Regions from separate parts of the Aeromicrobium sp. EU05-FHT14F07 genome, predicted to be linked through region 1. Evidence: predicted binding sites of a transcription regulator. Region 1 holds the regulator's gene; each other region holds the start of a gene.

Region 1 (4,729 bases):
CAGCTGGTTGCCCCGCGCGTGGACCGCCGCGTCGAAGGCGTCCTCGACGATCCGCAGGTACTCGTCGCCCGGTCCGTAGAGGGAGACGGTGTCGATGCTGGTCGGGACGGTGAACGTGTGGGGACGCCGGTCCCCGAGAGAATCAGGAGTCATGTGTGCGTCCATGGTACGGGGACGCGCCGACACGTCGACAGCGCGCGGACCGGACCGCCGGCGGATCAGCCCGGGGGCCAGCCGAGCGAGCGTCCGGCGAGCACGTGCCCGTGGCAGTGGAACACCGTCTGGTGGGCGTCGGCGCCGGTGTTGAAGACGAGCCGGTAGGAGCCGCCCGCCTCGTCGGCCACGCGACGGGCCAGCCGCAGCAGCCCGACGGCCGCCTCCGGCTCCGCCTCGGCGAGGCTGCCGACGTCGGGCTGGTGCACGCGCGGGATGACAAGGACGTGCGTGGGCGCCTGCGGGCTGATGTCGCGGAACGCCACCGCGTGCTCGTCCTGCGCGACGACGTCGGCGGGCACCTCGCCCTCCACGATCTTGCAGAACAGGCAGTCGGCGCTGGAGCTCATGGGTCCTTCCTACCGCACGCGGCGGCCGACCACGAGGGCACCGCTCAGCGGAACGCGTCCTTGATGCGGCCGAAGACGCTGCCGCGGTGGGTGCTGCCGAGCTGCGCCTCGGGACGCTCCTCGTCGCGGAGGGCGGCCAGCTGCTTCAGCAGGTCGCGCTGCGCGTCGTCGAGCTCGTCCGGGGTCTGCACGACGACCTCGACGACGAGGTCGCCGCGGCCCGGTCCCCGCAGCCGCGGCACGCCCTGGCCGCGCAGCGTCAGCGTCTCGCCCGACTGGATGCCGGCCGGCACCTCCAGGCCCACGACCTCGGGACCGTCCTCGTCGGCGAGGTCGGCCTCCAGCGTGGGCAGGTCGACGTGCGTGCCGAGCGCGGCCGCCGTCATCGGCAGCGTCACCTGGCAGCGCAGCTGGTCGCCCTTGCGGGTGAAGACGGGGTGGCGGGCCACCTCGACCTCGATGTAGAGGTCGCCGGCCGGGCCGCCGCCGGGGCCGACCTCGCCCTCGCCGGCGAGCTGGATGCGGGTGCCCTGGTCGACGCCCGCCGGGATGGAGACCGTGATCGAGCGGCGCGAGCGCACGCGGCCGTCGCCGTGGCACTCGTGGCACGGGTCCTGGATGACGGTGCCGAACCCGTGGCACGTCGGGCACGGACGTGCCGTGCGGACGCTGCCGAGGGGCGTGCGCTGGACCTGCTGGACCTCGCCGTGGCCGTGGCACGTGCCGCAGGTGACGGTGGCCGAGTCGTCCTCGGCGCCGCTGCCCGAGCAGCGCTCGCAGACGACGGCGGTGTCGACCTTGATCTCGCGGGTGACGCCGAACGCGGCCTCCGCGAGGTCGACCTGCAGACGCAGCAGCGCGTCCTGGCCGCGCTGCACGCGCGAGCGCGGGCCACGGCTGCTGCCACCACCACCGCCGAAGAAGGCGTCCATGATGTCGTCGAAGCTGAACCCGGCGCCCCCGCCGAAGCCGCCAGTGCCGCCACCGCCGCCGAGCGGGTTGCCGCCGCGGTCGTACACGGCGCGCTTCTGCGGGTCGGAGAGCACCTCGTACGCCGTCGTGACCTCCTTGAAGCGGTCGGCGGCGTCAGGGGCGTCGTTCACGTCCGGGTGCAGCTGACGTGCCAGCTTGCGGTACGCCTTCTTCATCTCCTCGGGCGTCGCCGACCGGGAGACGCCGAGCAGCGCGTAGTAGTCCTGTGCCATACGTCCTTCGTCCTGTTCAGCCGTCCGCGAGCTGTCGCCCGACGTAGCGGGCGACCGCGCCGACGGCGGCCATGGTTCCGGGGTAGTCCATGCGGGTGGGTCCGAGCGTGCCGAGCATGGCGAGCGCCTGCTCGGAGGAGCCGTACGCAGAGGAGACGACCGCGGTGCCGGGCAGTCCCTCGGTGCCGGTCTCGAGACCGATGCGCACGGTGGGGTCGGTGGTGGCCTCGCCGAGCAGCTTCAGCAGCACGACCTGCTCCTCCAGCGCCTCCAGCACGGGCCGGATGGAGGTGTCGAAGTCGCGACCGAACCGGGCGAGGTTGGCGGTGCCCCCGACGGCGACGCGCTCGTCGCTGCGCTCGTCGGAGAAGACGTGGGTGAGCGTGGTGACCACGGAGGTCACGAGGGGCCGGTCGGCGGGCGCGAACGTCCCGATCACGTCGGCGAGGCGCAGCGACGCCTCGGGCAGACGCTGGCCGACGGCGGCCGTCATGAGCCGCGAGCGGACGTCGGACAGCAGCCCGTCGCTCGGCGTGGACTCGAGCTCGACGATGCGCTGCTCCACGCGACCGCTGCTCGTGATGACGACCACGAGCACCCGGGCGCCCTCGAGCGCCACCACCTCGACGTGGCGCACCGTGGACCGGGTCAGCGACGGGTACTGGACGATCGCGACCTGGTTCGTGAGCTGGGCGAGCACCTTGACGCTGCGCTGCACGACGTCGTCGACGTCGACGGCGCCGGCCAGGAACGTCTCGATGGCGCGGCGTTCCGGCGACGTGAGCGCCTTGACCTGCGAGAGCCGGTCGACGAAGAGCCGGTACCCCTTGTCGGTGGGCACGCGACCCGCGCTCGTGTGGGGCTGGGCGATGAGCCCCTCCTCCTCCAGCACGGCCATGTCGTTGCGGATGGTGGCCGGTGAGACGCCGAGCTGGTGACGTTCGACGAGGGCACGCGAGCCGACCGGCTCCTGGGTCTCGACGTAGTCCTCGACGATGGCCCGCAGGACCTCCAGGCGGCGGTCCTCGGACGGGAGGCGACGTTCCTCCGACACGGCGGTCTCCTCCTCTGGGACGGTCTCGGCTGGACGGTGCGTGGCTCAGGTGCGACGACGCCGGACGGGCTCGGGCGCGCACGGCGCAGACGGGGTCCGTCGGCGCGGCGTGGCGCTTTGGCACTCGCCAGGCGCAAGTGCCAGTCTAGCGCCGTGGGAGCAATCGGGAGCGAGGGTGAGGTCGTCTCGGTCACGGGTCGCTCGCGCACCCTGACGTACCGGCCGCGGCGGGTGACGCTCTCCGACGGCACGTTCCTCCTGCACGAGTCGCGCGGCGGGACGCTGAGCTCCGTGTGGGCCGCCGACCTCGGCGACCTCTTCGTCGAGGTCGTGCACCTCGGGCACGGCCCCGTCGGCGGCGAGCTGGTGCTCGTCGTCCCCGACGGCGACACCGTCGCCCTCGGCGACCTCGTGCCGCCCCTCGACGTCGTCCCGAGCACCGCGCGACTCAGCTGGGCCCAGGCCGTCGACCTGGCCGTCGGGCTGACCCGCTCCTCCACGCGGATCCTCACGAGCAGCGGCGAGATCGGCCGCGACGACCTCGAGGCCTTCCACCAGACGCTCCTGGGCGTGCTCCATGGCTGAGACCCGGGGTCGGGACCGCTACGGCGACGACGTGCTCGCCGGCGACTGGAAGGCACCCCCGCGGGGCCGCTCGACCGAGGTGCCCGCCGAGACGGGCATGGTCGTCGAGGAGGTCACGACGGGCTGGTGCGGTGAGGTGGTGCGCGTCGAGCGCGACCTCGGCACCGTGGCCCTGGAGGACCGGCACCTGAAGGTCAAGGTCTTCCCGCTCGGACCGGGCTTCCTGCTCGAGGGCAGGCCGGTGGTGCTGGTCGCCCCGTCCACCGCCGGCCCGCAGCAGCCCACGCGGACGGCCTCGGGGTCGCGCGCGGTGGCCGGCCAGCGGGCCCGGGTGGCCCTGCCGAGCCGCATCCTCGTCGAGGGCAAGCACGACGCCGAGCTGGTCGAGAAGGTCTGGGGCGACGACCTGCGCGTCGAGGGCGTCGCCGTGGAGATGCTGCACGGCGTCGACGACCTGGTCGGCGTGGTCGACGACTTCGACCCGGGTCCGGACCGCCGGCTCGGGATCCTGGTGGACCACCTCGTGCCCGGCTCGAAGGAGTCGCGCATCGCGGCACGGCTGTCGGGCCGCCCGCACGTGCTCGTGGTCGGCCACCCGTACGTCGACGTCTGGCAGGCCGTGAAGCCCGCCCGGCTCGGCGTGGCCGCGTGGCCCGTCGTCCCCCGCCACCTCGAGTGGAAGCGCGGGGTGTGCGCCGCGTTCGGCTGGCCGCACGCGGAGCAGGCCGACGTCGCACGGGCGTGGCAGCACATCCTCTCGCGGGTCGACTCCTGGACCGACCTCGAGCCGGAGTTCCTCGGCCGCGTCGAGGAGCTCATCGACTTCGTCACCGCGCCGTAGCCGGCGGCTCATCGCGGTACCGCCTGCGTCTGGTCAGCGCGACGGCCCGAGACCACGCGGTTCCGGGCCGTCGCGCCTCCCTCAGTCCTGCAGCACCGTCTCCACCAGCGGCACCGTCGGGGTCGGTGCGGGGACGGGCGGCGTGAGCCACTCCGTCCGCGGCAGCACCCGTCCGAGCACGCTCCCGTCCTCGACGAGGTCGAGGGTGGCGACGCCCAGCAGGGTGTCCTTCCCCCGGGTGCGCTCGGTGTTGTGCGCGTACAGGTAGGCCCGGACAGGTCCCCGCGTCTGCACGGTGCGCCGCCACGTGAACTTGTAGTAGACCGTGCTGAACGAGAAGGTCTCGACGGGCCGCACCCCGTTCGCCGCGTCGAGCGGAGCGCCGAGCGCCACCGTGTAGTCGACCTCCTTGCCCCAGCGGTCGGGCTCGCTGGCCATGCCGCTGACGGAGACCTTGCCGTCCTCGGACCTCATCGACTCG
Region 2 (4,729 bases), on a different contig from region 1:
GGCCTGAACGCCACGGTCCCGGACGACGCACAGGTGCGGTTCACGGTGCAGCAGGTCGGCACGGAGGACCAGCCCGAGGTCATGGTCCAGGCCACCACCACCGAGGGCCTCGTGGACGCGCACCCGACCTGGGTGCAGATCACCGCCTGGCAGGGCGGCGGTGCCGGTGTGGTGACGCAGCAGCTGCGACGCACCGGCCCCGACTCGTGGGAGACCACGAGCCCGGTCCCGATCGGCGGGACCTGGAAGACGCTCCTGCGCGTCCAGGACGGGCGCATGCTGACCGCCGCCCCGATCTTCCTGCCCGCCGACGAGGCGCTGGGCGCGGAGGAGGTGCCGGCCGAGGCCGAGATGACGCGCGACTTCGTCCCCGAGATCACGATCCTGCAGCGGGAGCGCGAGCTCGACACGTCGCCCTGGCTGTGGGGTGTCGCGAACCTCGTGGTCCTCGTCTGCAGCCTGGCCATCCTGGCCGGCATCAGCGTGGCCGTGGCCCGGGTCTCCGGCGCGATCGCCCGCGAGGGCCGACGGCGCCGCGAGGACCTCGAGGCCGGACCGGGCGGCGGCGACGGCGTCGACGAGGGCAGCGGGGCCGGCCGGGCGTGACTCCCGGGGAGGTGCTGTGGGCGCACCACGCGGCCCTCGTCGCGATCCCGGCCTTCGTGCCGGCCATCGTGGTCGTGGCCGTCGTGCTCCACATCGCCCGGAAGGACCGTCGGGAGGAGGCCGAGGAGCGCGAGCTGCTCGAGCGAGCCTTCCGCCCCGACGACGAGCTGCCCCACGACCCCGACCCCCACGACCCCCAGAACCCCCACGACCCTGACGACAGGAGAGACCGATGAGGACCACGGTGACCGGGTGCGTGCTCGGCATGCTGCTGCTCGCCGGCTGTGGTGCGGGGGAGGACGGACCCGGCGCGTCGGCGACGCCCACCCCCGCGGCGACGTCGTCCGGCACACCCTCGACGAGCGCGACCCCGGACGCCGAGGGCGTGACGGTGCAGGTGCGGCTCACGACCGACGGTCCGCAGCCGCGCGGCAGACGGGTGGAGGTGAAGGTCGGCGAGCCGGTCACCCTGGACGTCACGTCGGAGGTGGCCGACGAGGTGCACGTGCACTCCGACCCCGAGGTCAGCATCGACGTGCAGCCGGGTGACTCGGTGTCGCGCACGTTCACCCTCGACCGTCCGGGTCAGGTGGCGGTCGAGTCGCACGCCACCCACGCGACGATCGTCCAGCTCGTCGTCCGGCCCTGACCGTGCTCGACCTGCTGCCGCAGCACGGGGTGGGCGGCTCGACCGACCTGCCGGTGCCGTTCCTGTACGCCGTCGTCGGGGCGAGCTGGGCCCTGACGATCTCCTTCGCGGTCCTCGCGTTCGCCTGGAAGGAGCCGCGCCTCCAGCCGACGGCGGAGCAGCCCGGCGGGGGTGCCGGGCCGGGGGCGGCAGAACAGCCCGGCGGGGGTGCCGGGCCGGGGGCGGCAGAGCAGCCCGGCGGGGGTGCCGGGCCGGGGGCGGCAGAGGATCGCGAGCCCGCTCGTCGACCGTGGCTGGCGGTCGTCGGCCTGCTGCTGGCCGTCTGGTTCCTGGGGGCGCTGTTCCTCGGCCCCGACGACGCGTCGAACCCGGGCATCGGGGCGTTCTACGTCCTGGTGTGGGTGGGGCTGGTGCCGCTCGCCCTGCTGGCCGGGCACGTGTGGAAGGACTTGTCGCCGTGGCGCTCGGTGCAGTGGCTGGTCGGTCGGCTCGCGGGCCGCCCTGACGGCTTCCTGGTCTACCGCCCGGCCTGGGGCTACTGGCCGGCGGCTGCGGGGCTGTTCGCGTTCGTGTGGCTGGAGCTCGCCTCTCCCGACGCCGGCTCCGTCCACGCGGTGCGCACCTGGGTGGCGGTCTACGTCGTGGTGACGGTCGCGGGCGGTGTCGTGTTCGGGCCGCGCTGGTTCGACCGCGCCGACCCGTTCGACGTGTACAGCGCGGTGGTGGCGCGGCTCGCGCCGCTCGTGCGCGACCGGCGGTTCGCCCCGCACAATCCCCTGCGGTCGCTCCCGCTGCTGCCCGTGGCCCCGGGGATCGTCGCGGCGGTGTCCGTGCTCCTGGGGTCGACGGCGTTCGACAGCTTCTCCGCGTCCGAGGGCTGGCAGTCGGCGGCGCACTCCACGCTCACGACGTCGCTCGTGCTGCTGCTGTTCTGCGTGGTGGTGGCGGTGGCGTTCGTGGTCGCGTCGGTCGCGACGGGCGGTGTCACGTCGGCGCAGCGGCGCGCGTTGCCGGGGCTCATGGCGCACTCGTTGGTGCCGATCGTGGTGGGCTACGTCTTCGCGCACTACCTGACCTACCTGGTCGAGCGCGGTCAGGGCGTGGTGATCGGCCTGCTGCAGGTCCTCGGGACCGGGGACGGGCTCACGGTGTCCTACCTCCTGTCCGAGCACCCCGACCTGCTGGCGGTCTACAAGATCGCGTTCGTCGTCGCCGGGCACGTGGTGGCGGTGGTCGCGGCGCACGACAAGGCCCTGGAGGTGCTGCCGCGGGCGCACCGGCTCACCGGTCAGCTCGCGATGCTCGTGCTCATGGTCGGCTACACGTTCACGGGCATCTACCTGCTGCTCTCGGTCTGAGCCCGTCCTCCGGCCACCGCTCGTAGACTGGCGCGATGGGAACGAGTGTCGCAGTGGTCGGGGAGCTGTCGGCGCACCCCGTGGCCGTGCTGGCCATCCCCGCGTTCATCCCGGTGGTGGGCATCGTCCTCACCGTCCTCTGGATCGCCCGCCAGGACCGGTTGGCCGAGGCGGCGGAGCAGTCCGACGTCGACGAGCCGCCCGCGTCGGCGCTGCTCCCCGAGGCGGAGTCGTCGCGGCCCCGCCGCCCCTGGCGCGACCGGCTGCCTCGGCTCGTCATCGGGGACGACGAGTGACCGCGCCCCAGGACTGGCACTCTCCCCACCCGATTGCCAGTCCTGGGTTAGCACTCCTATAGTGAGAGTGCTAGACATCCGACCGGCCCGGTGAGGGTCGGGACGGCGGCGAGAAGGGATCGCCGCACGTCCTGGCTCGTCCGTCGCGGGCACCGACCGGTCACACCCGAACCACGTCGAACCGGAGAGTTCCACATGGCCAAGTCCATTGCGTTCAACGAGGAGGCCCGCCGCGGCCTCGAGCGCGGCATGAACCAGCTTGCCGACGCCGTCAAGGTGACGCTCGGCCCCAAGGGCCGCAACGTCGTGCTGGAGAAGAAGTGGGGCGCCCCCACGATCACCAACGACGGTGTGTCCATCGCCAAGGAGATCGAGCTCGAGGACCCCTACGAGAAGATCGGTGCCGAGCTCGTCAAGGAGGTCGCCAAGAAGACCGACGACGTCGCCGGCGACGGCACCACGACGGCCACCGTCCTGGCCCAGGCGCTCGTGCGCGAGGGTCTGCGCAACGTGGCCGCCGGCGCCAACCCGATGGGCCTGAAGAAGGGCATCGAGGCCGCCGTCGAGGCCATCAGCAGCCAGCTGCTGGGCATGGCCAAGGACGTCGAGACCAAGGAGCAGATCGCCTCCACCGCGTCCATCTCGGCCGCTGACCCCACGGTCGGCGAGATCATCGCCGAGGCCATGGACAAGGTCGGCAAGGAGGGCGTCATCACGGTCGAGGAGTCGAACACGTTCGGCCTCGACCTCGAGCTCACCGAGGGCATGCGCTTCGACAAGGGTCACCTGTCGGGCTACTTCGTCACCGACCCCGAGCGCATGGAGACGGTCCTCGAGGACCCCTACATCCTCATCGTCAACAGCAAGATCAGCTCGGTCAAGGACTTCGTCCCGGTGCTCGAGAAGGTCATGCAGTCGGGCAAGCCGCTCGCGATCATCGCCGAGGACGTCGAGGGCGAGGCCCTGGCCACGCTGATCGTCAACAAGATGCGCGGCACGTTCAAGTCGGTCGCCATCAAGGCCCCCGGCTTCGGTGACCGCCGCAAGGCCATGCTGGCCGACATCGCCATCCTCACGGGCGGCGAGGTCATCAGCGAGGAGGTCGGTCTCAAGCTCGAGAACGCCGACATCTCGCTGCTCGGCACCGCGCGCAAGGTCGTCACGACCAAGGACGAGACGACCATCGTCGAGGGCGGCGGCTCGCAGGACCAGATCGCCGGCCGGGTCAACCAGATCCGCGCGGAGATCGAGAACAGCGACTCCGACTACGACCGCGAGAAGCTGCAGGAGCGCCTCGCCAAGCTGGCCGGCGGCGTCGCCGTCATCAAGGTCGGCGCGGCCACCGAGGTCGAGCTCAAGGAGCGCAAGCACCGCATCGAGGACGCCGTGCGCAACGCGAAGGCGGCCGTCGAGGAGGGCATCGTCGCCGGTGGTGGCGTGGCGCTCGTCCAGGCCACCGCGGCCGTGTTCGAGAAGCTGCAGCTCGAGGGTGACGAGGCGACGGGCGCGAACATCGTGCGCACCGCTGCGTCGGCCCCGCTGAAGCAGATCGCCGTCAACGCCGGCCTCGAGGGCGGCGTCGTGGCGGAGAAGGTCGCCGGCCTCGAGCCGGGCCACGGCCTCAACGCCGCCACGGGCGAGTACGTCGACCTCATCGCCGCGGGCATCATCGACCCGGCCAAGGTCACGCGCTCCGCGCTGCAGAACGCCGCCTCCATCGCGGCGCTGTTCCTGACGACGGAGGCCGTCGTCGCCGACAAGCCGGAGCCTGCTCCGGCCGGTGGTGGCGCCCCCGACATGGGCGACATGGGCGGCATGGG
Region 3 (4,729 bases), on a different contig from region 1:
GGACGCAGAGCGAGTCGACCTGCGGGGCGAGGCGCAGTGCCTGGCCCGCGACCGCAGCGGCGTCGCCGAGCACGGCACCCGGCTCGGAGCGAGGCACCAGGAGCCCGTCGGGCGTGTAGGCGCGGTCGGCGAAGCCCTCGGTGACGACCTGCAGCCCGTCGGCCGCGGCCAGACGCAGGCTGGCGGCGCCGGGCAGCCCGAGCAGCGGGAGGCCGTACGGTGCGACGGCGTCGACGACTGCCGCCGCCTGCCGCTCGTCGTGCACGACGGTGTTGTAGAGCGCGCCGTGCGGCTTCACGTAGGCGACGCGCGTGCCGACCGCGTCCGCGACCTCGGCGAGCAGGTCGAGCTGCTCGCGCAGGGTCGCGACGAGCTCGTCGTCGGTCGGGTCCTGCGGTCGTCGGCCGAACCCCTCGCGGTCGGGGTAGCCGACCTGCGCACCCACGACCACGCCCCGCTCGACGGCGCGCTCGCACGCGTCGAGCATGAGCTCCTCGCCCCCCGCGTACGCCCCGCAGCACACGTTCGCGCTCGTGACCACGTCGAGCAGGGCGAGGTCGTCCGGCGACTCGGCGACGTCGGCGTTCAGGTCGATGCGCACGCCCCCACCCTAGGCCCGCTCACCCTTTGGGTTGGGCCCCACTCGAAGTCTGACCGCCCAACCCAGTGTTGGGGTGAGACGAATCCTTTGGGTGGGGGTGTCGGCGTATCGAAGGGGCGACGATCCGGGCACGGGCACGGGCACGGGCACGGGCCCGACGCCCGACGCGTGGTTCCGCCATCGCCCCTCCCCGACGGGTGCATCCCAACCCAGCGCTGGAGTGGGGAGTCACCCTTGGGGTGAGGCCCAACCCCAAGGACCAGGTGTCAGCGGGGGAGGGGGTCGACGAGGAGGGCGACGGCCTTGTCGTCCACCCGCGTCAGCACGACCGTGGCGCGCTGCGACCCCTTCAGGCGCAGCCGGCGCACGAGCACCTCGGGGACGACGTCGACCCCGCGCTTCTTCACCGTCAGCGTGCCGACGTCGCGCGCGACCAGCGCCGCCTTCAGCTGCTTCTCGCGGAACGGCAGCTCCGCCACGACGCGGAAGGACCGGGCCAGCGGGTGGCGCACCTCCACGTCGGTCGTCACCCACGCGATCCGCGGGTCGACCAGCTGCCCGTCGATCTCCTCCGCCAGCGCCCCCACCAGGCCGGAGCGGATGACCGCGTCGTCGGGCTCGTGCAGCCAGCCGCCGAGCTCACCCACGTCGCCGGCCGCCCCGTCGCCACTGAGCTCGTGCGGACCCGGCAGCGCCGTCGCCCGACGCGGCACGCGGTCCGGCAGGTCGAGGCCCGCCCCCCACAGGCACGCCTCGACGAGGTCGCCGCCGTCGCTCACCCACTGGGCCTCCACGCCGTCGGACACCAGGTCGTGCGGGATGCCCGGCATCGTCTTCACGACGGCCCGGCCCGCCAGGTGCGCCTCGACCACCGACCACGGCGGACTCATCGCCTCCGGGTCGAACACCCGCCCCCGGTCGTCGCGGCGGGCGGGGTCGAGGAACACCACCTCGTCCGGCGTCGGCTCGACGTCGGCCGCGTCGGCGCACACCACCTCCCCCTCGAGACCGAGCGCGCGCAGGTTGGCCGACGCGATCGCCGCACGCACCGGGTCGCGCTCGACGCCGCGCACCCGCAGCCCGGCACGGGCGAACGCCACGAGGTCGGACCCGATGCCGCAGCCCAGGTCGAGCACCGCCGTCGCGCCCGACGCCGCGAGCCGCCCGGCCCGCAGCGACGCGACCGCACCACGCGTGGCCTGCTGCAACGCGTCGTGCGTGAAGTACATGCCCGCCGCGTCGTCGCCCAGCTTGCTGCGCGCCAGTCCCCGCAGGTGGTTCTGCGTCACCGCTGCCGCCACCAGCTGCGCGTCGTGGACCTTGCGCAGACGCGTGCCCAGCGCCAGGTCCGACTCCCGACCCGCGCGGTCGTGCACCTCGGCCACCAGCGCCCGACCCTCGTCGGTCTGCAACCGCTCGAACGTCGCCAGGTCCACGACGCCATCGTGGCAGGTGGTGCCCTCCGCCGCCCGAGGCGCGGCACCCCCGCGGGGGCCGCGACCGCCCACGGCAGCTTGTCCGCCGAGGGAGAACACCCCTTAGCACTCGGGAGGGGTGAGTGCTAGATTCTGAACTGGCACTCGAACCATGAGACTGCCAACCCGTGCACGGCCCCCGCGACGGCGTGCACACCCATCACGTTCATCCGTCACTCACCACATCGTTGAAGGGGAGGTCGACCAGTGTCGGTCACCATCAAGCCGCTCGAGGATCGTCTCGTCATCAAGGCCGTCGAGGCCGAGCAGACCACCGCATCCGGACTCGTCATCCCGGACACCGCCAAGGAGAAGCCCCAGGAGGGCGAGGTCGTCGCCGTCGGCCCCGGCCGCATCGACGACTCCGGCAACCGCGTCCCGCTCGACGTCAACGTCGGCGACAAGGTCATCTTCAGCAAGTACGGCGGAACCGAGGTCAAGTACTCGGGCGAGGAGTTCCTCATCCTCTCCGCCCGCGATGTCCTCGCCGTCGTCTCCTGACGCACCTGGGCTCCCGGCCGGCGGCGTTGCTGCTCGCTCGGCGACCAAGAACGGGTCGCCGTCGCTCGCGCGCCTTGCCGGTCGGGTCCCATGCGCGTCAGGACCGTGCTGACGCGCCACCTCCGGCTCTCGCCGGACACCACCATTCAGTCGTTTCGTAGGAAGGCATCACCATGCCCAAGATCCTCGAGTTCGACGAGGACGCACGCCGCGCGCTCGAGCGCGGCGTCGACGCCCTCGCGAACACCGTCAAGGTCACCCTCGGCCCCAAGGGCCGCTACGTCGTGCTCGACAAGAAGTGGGGCGCCCCCACGATCACGAACGACGGCGTCACCGTCGCGCGTGAGGTCGAGCTCGACGACCCGTTCGAGAACCTCGGCGCGCAGCTCGCCAAGGAGGTCGCCACCAAGACGAACGACGTCGCCGGTGACGGCACCACCACGGCCACCGTGCTCGCCCAGGCGATGGTCCACGAGGGCCTGCGCGCCGTCGCCGCCGGCGCCAACCCCGTCGGCCTCAAGAAGGGCATCGAGGCCGCCGTCAAGGCCGTCTCCGAGCGCCTGCACGAGGTCGCCCGCGACGTCGACGACATCAAGGACATGACCGACGTCGCCACCGTCTCCTCGCGCGACGCCCACATCGGCGAGCTCATCGCCGAGGCCTTCGACAAGGTCGGCAAGGACGGCGTCATCACCGTCGAGGAGTCCAACTCCCTCGGCACGCAGCTCGACTTCACCGAGGGCATGCAGTTCGACAAGGGCTACCTGTCGCCGTACATGGTCACCGACACCGAGCGCATGGAGTCCGTCCTCGACGACCCCTACGTGCTCGTCAACCAGGGCAAGATCAGCTCGGTCGCCGAGCTGCTCCCGCTGCTGGAGAAGGTCATCGCGGCCAACAAGAGCCTGTTCATCATCGCCGAGGACGTCGAGGGCGAGGCCCTCAGCACCCTCGTCGTGAACAAGATCCGCGGCACGTTCACCTCGGTCGCCGTCAAGGCGCCCGCGTTCGGCGACCGTCGCAAGGCCATGCTGCAGGACATCGCGACCCTCACCGGCGCGACCGTCGTCACCCCCGACGTCGGCCTCAAGCTCGACCAGGTCGGCCTCGAGGTGCTCGGCACCGCCCGTCGCGTCGTCGTCACCAAGGACGACACCACGATCATCGACGGCGGCGGCGACGCTGCCGAGGTCGAGGGCCGGGTCAACCAGATCAAGGCCGAGATCGAGCTCACCGACTCCGACTGGGACCGCGAGAAGCTCCAGGAGCGGCTCGCGAAGCTCGCCGGCGGCGTCTGCGTCATCCAGGTCGGCGCGGCCACCGAGGTCGAGCTGAAGGAGAAGAAGCACCGCATCGAGGACGCCGTCTCGGCGACCCGCGCGGCCATCGAGGAGGGCATCGTCGCCGGCGGCGGCTCCGCCCTCGTCCACGCCGTGTCCGTGCTCGACGACGACCTCGGCCTCACCGGCGACGAGGGTGTCGGCGTGCGCATCGTCCGCATCGGTGCCGACGCCCCGCTGGAGTGGATCGCCCGCAACGGCGGCGTCTCCGGCGAGGTCGTCGTCTCCAAGGTCCGCGAGAGCGGCCAGGGCTACAACGCCGCCACCGGCGAGTACGGTGACCTGCTCGCGCAGGGCATCCTCGACCCGGTCAAGGTCACGCGCTCCGCGCTGGCCAACGCCGCGTCGATCACCGCGATGCTGCTCACGACCGAGACGCTCGTGGCCGACAAGCCGGCCGACGACCAGGGTGACGCCCACGCCGGGCACAGCCACTGAGTCAGCCGCACCGCGACCGAGGCCCGTCGTCCCACCCGGGACGGCGGGCCTCGTCGCGTCGGGGGGGCGACGGAGGGTTGACGGGCCGACCTCCCCGCACGACGCTGGGTCCGTGCCCACCCTCGCCGACGTCGAGCGCCTGTGCACCGCCCTGCCGTCGGTGACCGAGGGCACCACCTTCCGCAACCGTGCGTGGTTCGTCGAGAAGGCGGTCTTCTGCTGGGTCCGCCCCTTCACGCAGGCCGACCTGCGCCGGTTCGGCGACGCGCGCGTGCCCCACGGCGAGATCGTCGGCCTGCGCACCGAGGACCTCGCCGAGCGCGACGCCATCCTCGGCGAGGGCACGCCGGGCCTGTTCACCATCGAGCACCTGG

What was found. Region 1 encodes HrcA, which represses chaperone genes, less so after heat shock. Its sites were predicted from a motif close to TTGGCACTCGNNNNNNNCGAGTGCCAA; they were not measured.
Region 2: the regulator HrcA is predicted to act here: its motif matches at 2,957-2,983, upstream of groL (chaperonin GroEL).
Region 3: the regulator HrcA is predicted to act here: its motif matches at 2,140-2,166, upstream of groES (co-chaperone GroES).

The regions. Positions count from the first base shown of each region.
Region 1 is NZ_JBYTCR010000020.1:30,423-35,151, forward strand. Features, by position in the region: gene AC3WRM_RS15865 (PhoH family protein) at 1-165, opposite strand, end outside; gene AC3WRM_RS15870 (histidine triad nucleotide-binding protein) at 219-563, opposite strand; gene dnaJ (molecular chaperone DnaJ) at 608-1,768, opposite strand; gene hrcA (heat-inducible transcriptional repressor HrcA) at 1,785-2,822, opposite strand; gene AC3WRM_RS15885 (hypothetical protein) at 2,976-3,407, shown strand; gene AC3WRM_RS15890 (DUF3097 domain-containing protein) at 3,400-4,248, shown strand; gene AC3WRM_RS15895 (CHAP domain-containing protein) at 4,330-4,729, opposite strand, start outside.
Region 2 is NZ_JBYTCR010000004.1:180,221-184,949, reverse strand. Features, by position in the region: gene AC3WRM_RS06130 (hypothetical protein) at 1-606, shown strand, start outside; gene AC3WRM_RS06125 (hypothetical protein) at 603-842, shown strand; gene AC3WRM_RS06120 (cupredoxin domain-containing protein) at 839-1,255, shown strand; gene AC3WRM_RS06115 (hypothetical protein) at 1,258-2,613, shown strand; gene AC3WRM_RS06110 (hypothetical protein) at 2,649-2,909, shown strand; gene groL (chaperonin GroEL) at 3,105-4,729, shown strand, end outside.
Region 3 is NZ_JBYTCR010000004.1:163,064-167,792, reverse strand. Features, by position in the region: gene AC3WRM_RS06025 (LamB/YcsF family protein) at 1-601, opposite strand, end outside; gene AC3WRM_RS06020 (class I SAM-dependent methyltransferase) at 868-2,037, opposite strand; gene groES (co-chaperone GroES) at 2,284-2,577, shown strand; gene groL (chaperonin GroEL) at 2,751-4,355, shown strand; gene AC3WRM_RS06005 (hypothetical protein) at 4,468-4,729, shown strand, end outside.